Regions from separate parts of the Streptomyces sp. NPDC058279 genome, predicted to be linked through region 1. Evidence: predicted binding sites of a transcription regulator. Region 1 holds the regulator's gene; each other region holds the start of a gene.
The links. Region 1 encodes HrcA, which represses chaperone genes, less so after heat shock. Its sites were predicted from a motif close to TTNGCACTCNGNNNNNCNGAGTGCNAA; they were not measured.
Positions count from the first base shown of each region.

Region 2: groES (co-chaperone GroES) is a predicted target of HrcA. The motif match lies at 2,121-2,147, and genes of this name have one in related genera.
Region 3: ACFVXJ_RS26765 (FmdB family zinc ribbon protein) is a predicted target of HrcA. The motif match lies at 1,169-1,195, and genes of this name have one in related genera.

Region 1 is NZ_JBHVYA010000002.1:496,956-500,224, forward strand. It holds gene dnaJ (molecular chaperone DnaJ) at 93-1,232, opposite strand; gene hrcA (heat-inducible transcriptional repressor HrcA) at 1,233-2,249, opposite strand; gene ACFVXJ_RS07080 (MBL fold metallo-hydrolase) at 2,416-3,141, shown strand; gene ACFVXJ_RS07085 (DUF3097 domain-containing protein) at 3,170-3,269, shown strand, end outside.
Region 2 is NZ_JBHVYA010000007.1:229,314-232,582, reverse strand. It holds gene groL (chaperonin GroEL) at 1-1,530, opposite strand, end outside; gene groES (co-chaperone GroES) at 1,669-1,977, opposite strand; gene ACFVXJ_RS16475 (FtsW/RodA/SpoVE family cell cycle protein) at 2,281-3,269, shown strand, end outside.
Region 3 is NZ_JBHVYA010000019.1:19,088-22,356, reverse strand. It holds gene ACFVXJ_RS26770 (MFS transporter) at 1-1,097, shown strand, start outside; gene ACFVXJ_RS26765 (FmdB family zinc ribbon protein) at 1,206-1,514, shown strand; gene ACFVXJ_RS26760 (S-methyl-5'-thioadenosine phosphorylase) at 1,591-2,424, shown strand; gene ACFVXJ_RS26755 (hypothetical protein) at 2,552-2,887, opposite strand; gene ACFVXJ_RS26750 (hypothetical protein) at 2,880-3,125, shown strand; gene mscL (large conductance mechanosensitive channel protein MscL) at 3,249-3,269, shown strand, end outside.

The DNA.
Region 1 (3,269 bases):
GGCGGGCTCACCACGGGCCCATGTCCACGAACGCCGCGAGCCCGGTCCGGGGCAGTCCCCGGGCCGGGCTCACAGGCGGTGCGGCGGGCCGGTCAGCGGCCGTTGAACGCGTCCTTCAGGCGGCTGAACAGACCCTGCTGGCCCGGCGCGAACTGGCCCATCGGCCGCTCCTCGCCGCGCAGCTTCGCCAGCTGGCGCAGCAGGTCCTCCTGCTGGGCGTCCAGCTTGCCGGGGGTGGTGACCTCGACGTGGACGATCAGGTCGCCCCGGCCGCCGCCGCGCAGGTGCGTGACGCCGCGGCCGTGCAGCGGGATCGCCTGGCCGGATCCGGTGCCGGGCCGGATGTCGATCTCCTCCAGGCCGTCCAACGTCTCCAGCGGGCACTTGGTGCCCAGGGCCGCCGCCGTCATGGGGATGGTGACCGTGCAGTGCAGGTCGTCCCCGCGCCGCTGGAAGGTCGGGTGCGCCAGCTCGTGGATCTCCACGTACAGGTCGCCGGCGGGGCCGCCGCCGGGACCGACCTCGCCCTCGCCCGCCAGTTGGATCCGGGTGCCGTTCTCGACCCCGGCCGGGATCTTGACGGTGAGGCTGCGGCGGGAGCGGACCCGGCCGTCGCCCGCGCACTCGGGGCACGGGGTCGGGACGACGGTGCCGAAGCCCTGGCACTGCGGGCAGGGTCGCGAGGTCATGACCTGGCCCAGGAACGACCGGGTGACCTGCGACACCTCGCCGCGACCGCGACACATGTCACAGGTCTGCGCGGAGGTGCCGGGGGCGGCGCCCTCACCGGAGCAGGTGGTGCAGACGACGGCCGTGTCGACCTGGATGTCCTTGGTCGTCCCGAAGGCCGCCTCGTCCAGCTCCAGGTCGAGGCGGATCATGGCGTCCTGGCCGCGGCGGGTGCGCGAGCGCGGTCCGCGCTGCGACGCCTGGCCGAAGAAGGCGTCCATGATGTCGGAGAAGTTGCCGAAGCCGCCCGCCCCGAACCCGCCCGCGCCGCCGCCACCGCCCGAGGAGGACAGCGGGTCGCCGCCGAGGTCGTAGACCTGCTTCTTCTGCGGGTCCGAGAGGACCTCGTAGGCCGCGTTGATCTCCTTGAAGCGCTCCTGCGTCTTCGGGTCCGGATTCACGTCCGGGTGGAGTTCGCGCGCGAGGCGACGGAATGCCTTCTTGATCTCGTCCTGCGATGCGTCGCGGCGCACGCCGAGAACGGCGTAGTAGTCCGTGGCCACTTACGACTCCGCCAGGATCTGTCCGACGTAACGTGCCACTGCGCGTACCGCTCCCATCGTTCCGGGGTAGTCCATGCGGGTCGGTCCGACCACGCCGAGTTTGGCGACTGCTTCGCCGCCCGAACCGTAACCGACCGAGACGACCGACGTGGAGTTCAGCCCCTCGTAGGCGTTCTCATGCCCGATCTTCACGGCCATCCCCGACTCACTGGCCTCGCCCAGCAGCTTGAGGAGCACGACCTGCTCCTCCAGCGCTTCCAGCACCGGCCTGATCGTCAGGGGGAAATCATGTCCGAATCGCGTGAGGTTGGCGGTACCGCCGATCATCAGCCGTTCCTCCGCCTCCTCCACCAGCGTTTCCCGCAGGGTCGCGAGGACGGCCTTGACCGTCGCCCGGTCCTCGGCCTCGAAGGACTCCGGAAGGTCCTGCACGAGCGGCGGCACGTCGGTGAAGCGACGGCCGACGACCCGGCTGTTGAGGCGCGCCCGCAGGTCGGCGAGCGAAGTCTCCGCGAAGGGGGTCTGGCAGTCGACGAGCCGCTGTTCGACCCGTCCGGTGTCCGTGATCAGTACGAGCATCAGCCGCGCGGGCGCCAGGGACAGCAGCTCCACGTGCCGGACGGTGGAACGGGTCAGGCTCGGGTACTGGACGACGGCGACCTGCCGGGTGAGCTGCGCGAGCAACCGCACCGTGCGCCCCACGACGTCGTCGAGGTCGACGGCGCCGTCGAGGAAGTTCTGGATGGCCCGGCGCTCGGGCGTCGACAGCGGCTTGACCCCCGCCAGCTTGTCCACGAAGAGCCGGTAGCCCTTGTCGGTGGGGATGCGCCCGGCGCTGGTGTGGGGCTGGGCGATGTACCCCTCCTCCTCCAGCAGGGCCATGTCGTTGCGGACCGTCGCCGGGGAGACGCCGAGCCGGTGGCGTTCGGTGAGCGCCTTGGATCCGACCGGCTCCTCCGTCCCCACGTAGTCCTGGACGATGGCGCGCAACACTTCGAGCCTGCGTTCGCTGAGCACTCGTGCACACCTCCAGTGCGGTGGGTCGTCGCTGCGGTCGTTTCCGGCCGGCCCGGGGCGGGCCGTGTTGGCACTCTGTGCATCCGAGTGCCAGAGATCCCCCGGTCAGTGTACGGCCGGGTAGTACGCCGGAGGCAAGGGCGGCCCGCCAGGGTAGCGTCCCCGCATGGACGTGCGTTGGGAAGAGGCGGGCTGGGAACGGCTGACCGGGCGGGCCGGAAGACGCCGACTGCCGGTGTGGGACTGCACGGTGGGGCTGGTGGTGGGGGACGAGTCGGTCCTTCTGATCGACCCCGGCTCCTGTGTCCGCGAGGGCGCGGACATCCGGGCGGAGGCGGAGCGACTGACCGGTCGCCACGTGACCCATATCGCATTCACGCACGGACATTTCGATCATGTACTGGGGGGCTCCGCCTTCTCGGGGGCCGAGTTCTACGGTGCGGTCGGGCTGGACGCGCACCTCGCGCTGGACCGGGACGCCCTGCGGGAGGACGCGGTCCGGCAGGGACTGGCGGCGGCGGAGGCCGCCGAGGCGGCGGACCTGATGCCGCTGCCGCGGCACCTGGTGTCGGGCGAGTGGACGCTGGAGCTGGGCGGGGTGCAGGTGCTGCTGGCGAACGTCGGGCCGGGCCACACCCGGCACGATCTGGCGGTCTTCGTGCCGGGCGGGCAGGAGGTCGTCTTCTGCGGGGACCTGGTGGAGGAGTCGGGCGCACCGCAGGCGGGCCCGGACGCGGTCCCGGCGCGATGGCCGGCCGCGCTGGACCGGCTGCTCGCGCTCGGCGGCGACGACGCGCTGTACGTGCCGGGTCACGGAGCGGTGGTCGACGCGGCCTTCGTCCGTGCGCAACGCGCCACACTCGCGGGGCGGTTCGGCGTGTCGGGCGCGTGAGCGCGGGCTCTCTCGTACCGTCGGCCGGATGCGTGAGTACTCCCCCGATCTGACCCCGCAGTGGAAGCGCGCCAAGGCCGTGCCGGAGGTTCCGGCCGACCCCGGGCTGGTGGTGGAGGTGGCGGGCA
Region 2 (3,269 bases), on a different contig from region 1:
GATGGAAGCGGCGTTCTCCAGCGCGGAGCGGGTGACCTTGACCGGGTCGATGACGCCGGCCTTGACCAGGTCGCCGTACTCGCCGGTCGCGGCGTTGAAGCCCTGGCCCTTGTCGAGCTCGGCGACCTTGGCCGTGATGACGTAGCCCTCCAGGCCCGCGTTCTCGGCGATCCAGCGCAGCGGCTCGACGGCGGCGCGGCGGACGACGGAGACGCCGGTGGCCTCGTCACCGGTGAGGCCGAGGTTGCCCTCCAGCACCTTCACGGCGTGGACGAGGGCGGAGCCACCGCCGGAGACGATGCCCTCCTCCACCGCGGCGCGGGTCGCCGAGATGGCGTCCTCGAGGCGGTGCTTCTTCTCCTTGAGCTCCACCTCGGTGGCGGCGCCGACCTTGATGACGCAGACGCCGCCGGCGAGCTTCGCCAGCCGCTCCTGCAGCTTCTCGCGGTCCCAGTCGGAGTCCGTGGACTCGATCTCGGCCTTGATCTGGTTGACGCGGCCGAGGACCTCCTCGGAGCTGCCGCCACCGTCGACGATGGTGGTGTCGTCCTTGGTGATGGTCACGCGGCGCGCGGTACCCAGGACGTCGAGACCGGCCTGGTCGAGCTTGAGGCCGACCTCCTCGGCGATGACGGTGGCACCGGTGAGGGTGGCCATGTCCTGGAGCATCGCCTTGCGGCGGTCACCGAAGCCGGGGGCCTTGACGGCGACGGCGTTGAAGGTGCCGCGGATCTTGTTGACGACCAGGGTCGACAGGGCCTCGCCCTCGACGTCCTCGGCGATGATCAGCAGCGGCTTGGAGGCGCCGGCCTGGATGACCTTCTCCAGCAGCGGCAGGAGGTCCTGGATGGAGGAGATCTTGCCCTGGTTGATCAGGATGTACGGGTCGTCGAGGACGGCCTCCATACGCTCCTGGTCGGAGACCATGTACGGCGAGAGGTAGCCCTTGTCGAAGGCCATGCCCTCGGTGAACTCCAGCTCCAGGCCGAAGGTGTTGGACTCCTCGACGGTGATGACACCGTCCTTGCCGACCTTGTCCATCGCCTCGGCGATGAGCTCGCCGACCTGCTGGTCCTGCGCGGAGAGCGCGGCCACGGCGGCGATGTCGGACTTGTCCTCGATCGGGCGGGCGGTCGCGAGGAGCTCCTGCGACACGGCCTTGACGGCGGCGTCGATGCCCTTCTTGAGGGCGGCCGGGGAGGCGCCGGCGGCGACGTTGCGCAGACCCTCGCGGACCAGCGCCTGGGCCAGCACGGTGGCGGTGGTGGTGCCGTCACCCGCGATGTCGTTGGTCTTGGTCGCCACCTCCTTCACGAGCTGGGCGCCCAGGTTCTCGTACGGGTCGTCCAGCTCGACCTCGCGAGCGATGGTGACACCGTCGTTGGTGATGGTGGGGGCGCCGAACTTCTTGTCGATGACGACGTTGCGGCCCTTGGGGCCGATCGTCACCTTCACCGTGTCGGCAAGCTTGTTCACACCGCGCTCGAGGGCGCGACGGGCGTCCTCATCGAACTTCAGAATCTTCGGCATGGGAGCGGTTCAGTCCTCTCGTTGCGATCCTCGGCCGCTCACCGCGACCGCCACCGCCTAGAACGAACTACGCCCCTCGCCCCCCGGCATCAGCAGGGTGACCAGGGGCGCAGCTCAAAGCAAAACTGGAGAAGTGACTTACTTCTCGACGATCGCGAGCACGTCGCGGGCCGAGAGGACGAGGTACTCCTCGCCGCTGTACTTCACTTCGGTGCCGCCGTACTTGCTGTACAGCACGATGTCGCCGACGCTGACGTCCAGCGGGAGACGCTGGCCGTCCTCGAAGCGACCCGGACCGACCGCAAGGACGACGCCCTCCTGGGGCTTCTCCTTCGCGGTGTCCGGGATGACCAGGCCGGAGGCCGTGGTCTGCTCGGCGTCGAGCGGCTGGACCACAATGCGGTCCTCAAGCGGCTTGATGGCAACCTTGGAGCTGGCGGTCGTCACGATCCGACCTCCCCCTTCGGAGATCCGGGGTTAACTGTCTGAGGTGGCGACCAGGTCGATCCGTCGTCGCGGGTGCCGGACCTGCCTGTCGCTGTGTTGGCACTCACCAGGGGCGAGTGCCAGGTGCGAGACTATTCCGGCGATTAGCACTCGGTCAAGCGGAGTGCCAACACGCCACCCGAGAGATTGCGGATCGCCCCCTTCCGGAAGGCCCCGCCAGGCCCCCAGGAACCATCACCAGGGGTTCCTCGTCGTAGTGGATATGAAGATAAAACGCCCTAATACCGACGGCGAAGGCACCCCGTGCGGGGACTGAGGCCGCTGACGGTCGCCGGCGCGCGCCGGCGCACCGAGGCATTGCTGCTGGTTCTCGTCATCTGCATCGCCGTTTTCGGCCACGCCCAGGCCGGTCTGGCGATGAACGGCGTGCTGCCGCCGCAGCTCACCGGCTTCACGATCAGCCTGTCGCTGCTCGCGCTGGTGGGGCACCTGGGCATCCGCCGGTTCGCGCCGTACGCGGATCCGCTGATCTTCCCCCTCGCCATGCTGCTGACCGGGCTCGGGCTGGTCCTCATCCACCGCCTCGACCAGGGGTACATCGAGCGCTACGGATCGGACGCGAACGCGCCCGGCCAGTTGATGTGGACCGTGGTCGGGGTCGCCGCCTGTCTGCTCGTGGTGGCGCTGCTGCGCGACCACAGGCTGCTACAGCGGTTCATCTACATCACGATGGCCGTCGCACTGGTGCTGCTCATCGCCCCGGCCTTCTTCGGCGCGGACACCTACGGCGCGAAGCGCTGGATCATCCTGTTCGGGTTCTCGCTCCAGCCCGGCGAGTTCGTGAAGATCATGATCGCGATCTTCTTCGCGGGCTACCTGGTCGTCCACCGGGACTCGCTGGCCCTGACGGGCCGCAAGTTCCTCGGCATGCGGCTGCCGCCGATGCGCCAGCTCGGGCCGATCGTCACCGTCTGGATCCTGTCGCTGCTGGTGCTGGTCTTCGAACGCGACCTGGGGACGTCGCTCATCTTCTTCGGCGTGTTCGTGGTGATGCTGTACGTGGCCACGGAACGCACCAGCTGGATCGTCTGCGGCCTCGTCATGGCGGCGGGCGGCGCGTTCGTGGTGGGCTCGACGGAGCCGCACGTGAAGGCGCGCGTGGCCGCCTGGCTCAATCCGCTGTCCTACTACTGGAAGGACCGGCCGCCGGGCGTCACCTCCGACCAGTCGGCGCAGGCGCTGTTCAGCTTCGGCACGGGCGGGATCACCGGTACCGGGCTCGGCATGGGCCA
Region 3 (3,269 bases), on a different contig from region 1:
GCCAGAGCGCCGTCCTGCTGCCGGTCGTCCTCGTCCACGCCACCGCCGTGAGCGCCCTGGCCGCGCTCGCCCTGCTCGGCGCGCCCGTCCTGGCCCTCGCCGCCGCCGCGATCCCCGCCGGCGCCTCGGTGCCGCAGGTCGGCCCGATGGTCCGGGCCCGCTGGGCCGCCACGCTCGGCGGGAACGCCGCCCAGGCCGAGGGCTCCCGGGGAAGCTCGCCGCTGCTGGCGACCGCCGCCGCGTTCGAGTCCGTCACCGACGAGTTCACCTTCGTCGTCGGCCCGGTCCTCGCGACCGCGCTGTGCACCGGCCTGCACCCCTCGGCCGGCCTCATCACCGAGGCCGCCCTGTCGCTGATCGGCGGCCTGTTGTTCGCCGCCCGGCGTGCCGGCCAGCCCAAGGCGCACGCGCAGACCGCCACCGGCACCAAGCGCGCCGCGGCCCTGTCCTTCCCCGGTCTGCGCGTCCTGATCGTCGCCTTCCTCGGGATCGGCGCCGTCTTCGGCGGCATGCAGGTCTCGATGGCCGCCTTCTCCAACGAGATGGGCGACCCGGGTGCGAACGGCCTGCTGTACGGGGTCTTCGCGGCGGGCAACATGATCGCCGGCATCGTCTGCGGCGCCGTCGCCTGGAAGATCGGTCCGCGCCGCCGGCTGCTGCTGGGCTACATCGGGCTGACCGCCGCAGCGTCGCTGCTGTGGACCGCCGACTCGATGGTCCTGCTGGCCGGGCTGGGGCTGCTCGTCGGCCTGTGCATCGCCCCGGCCCTGATCACCGGCTACACGATGATCGAGTCGCTGATCCCGGCGAACGCCCGCACCGAGGCGTTCACCTGGCTGACCGGCGCGGTCGCCTTCGGGCAGGCCATCGCCGTGATCGTGGCCGGCCGGCTGACGGACGCGCACGGATCCGCGTACGGGTTCCTCGTGCCGGCCGCCGCCACGGCGCTGGCGCTGGTCACGCTGCTGTCGCTGCGGGCCAAGCTCGCGCCGAAGGCGGCGAGCCGGGTCGTCGGCTCGTCGGGCGTCCCGGAGAACCGGGAGGCCCGCGAGAGCCACGAGAACCGGGTGCAGCAGCGGGACCTCAGCACGGTCTGAGGGTGGTATCGGTCACCGCACGGCCGAGATCGGTGGACTGTTCCGCCGGAATACGTCACCATGGAGCGTCGTTAGCACTCATTGAGTGAGAGTGCCAGGAGGAAATTCGTGCCGACCTACCAGTACCAGTGCACCGAGTGCGGTGAGGGCCTTGAGGCCGTGCAGAAGTTCACCGATGACGCGCTGACCGTGTGCCCGAACTGCGACGGACGCCTGAAGAAGGTGTTCTCCGCGGTCGGCATCGTCTTCAAGGGCTCCGGTTTCTACCGGAACGACAGCCGTGGCGCGTCGTCGAGCAGCACGCCGGCGACGAAGCCCGCCGCGGCGTCCACCGCCGCCCCGGCCGCCGCCCCGGCCTCCTCGTCGTCGTCGACTTCGAGCGCGAGCACGAGCAGCAGTTCCAGCTCGGCCGCCTGACGCCGTCCGATTTCCGTAAGGCCCCGCCGCCCTCCTGGGCGGCGGGGCCTTGCGCGTGCCCGGCTAATGTGACCGTATGGCGAACGCAGAGATCGGTGTCATCGGCGGCTCGGGCTTCTACTCCTTCCTGGAGGACGTCTCCGAAATCCGGGTGAAGACCCCTTACGGGCCCCCGAGCGACTCGCTGTACCTGGGCGAGCTGGCCGGCCGGTCGGTGGCGTTCCTGCCGCGGCACGGGCGCGGCCACACCGTGCCGCCCCACAAGATCAACTACCGCGCCAACCTGTGGGCGCTCCGCTCGGTCGGCGTGCGTCAGGTGCTGGGTCCCTGCGCGGTGGGCGGACTGCGGGCCGAGTACGGTCCGGGCACGCTGCTGGTGCCGGACCAACTGGTGGACCGTACCAAGTCCCGCGTGCAGACCTTCTTCGACGGGGAACCGCTGCCCGACGGGTCGGTGCCCAACGTCGTGCACACGACCTTCGCCGACCCGTACTGCCCGGTGGGCCGGGCGGCGGCGATGGGCGCGGCGCGCGGCAGGGGTTGGGAGCCGGTGGACGGCGGCACGATGGTCGTGGTGGAGGGCCCCCGGTTCTCGACGCGCGCCGAGTCGCTCTTCCACGCGGCCATGGGCTGGTCCGTGGTCGGCATGACGGGGCACCCGGAGGCCGTCCTCGCGCGCGAGCTCGGGCTCTGCTACACCTCGATGGCCCTGGTCACGGACCTGGACGCGGGCGCCGAGACGGGCGAGGGCGTCTCCCACACGGAGGTGCTGAAGGTGTTCGGCGAGAACGTCGGGCGGCTGCGGGAGGTCCTGTTCGACGCGGTCGCGGCCCTGCCGCGGACGGAGTCCCGGGACTGCCTGTGCACGCACGCGCACGACGGCTGGGACCTGGGCATCGCGCTGCCGTAGCGACGCGCCCCCACCCCTCGGGGTGACGGGGTTTTCCACAACCTGGGGACCGTCCACAGGCGCGAGCGGGATACGCCGCCGGGGCGGATCGTGAGGGGTGTCCGGACGCCGGGTCCGGACACCGAACTCACAGCCAGGCGGTGTTCAGCATGTCCGGGTACCTCTCCGCGTCCCCTTCGGCGCCTTCGTCCCCTTCTTCCACGTCTTCCACGTCTTCTGCGTCTTCCACGTCCGCGCCCGCGCGGCCCGTGCCGCCCTTCCCGCCGCTGCGGGTGGGGCGGGGCGGGGACCGGCTCAGGCGCGCCTTGCGACGCCGGCGGCGGGCCGGGGCGGCCGGGCTGGCCGTGGTGGCGGCTGCGCTGGTGGTGGGCGGGACGGAGGCGCGGGCCTCGCGGGGCGCCGGACCGCCGGAGGCGAAACCGCCACCGGCGGTGGTGCGGATGGTGTCGGCGCCCGTGCGCATCGCCGACGGGGCCACCGTGCGGCTGCTGCGACCCGGTGACCGGGTGGACGTGGTGGCGGCGGAGCGGGCGGGACCGCCCCGGGTGGTGGCGGTCGGTGCTCGGGTCGCCGGGGTGCCGGAGCCGGAGAAGGCGTCGGGCGACGGCGGGGCCCTGGTGGTCCTGTCCGTGCCCCGGGAGACCGCGCGGGCCCTCGTGGGCGCGGGCAGTGTGGCACGGCTGGCGGTGACGTTGTGCTGAATCGGACAAGCGCGCGGTCGGGCCGCCTCGGGGCGGGCATCGATTGGACACGCGGGGGCCCGACTGCCGTAGTTTTCGGAACCGTCGGCTCCGTGTTCCGTAGATGCGAGATGAGGCTCAGTCGTGAGCAAGAAGAACGAGAGC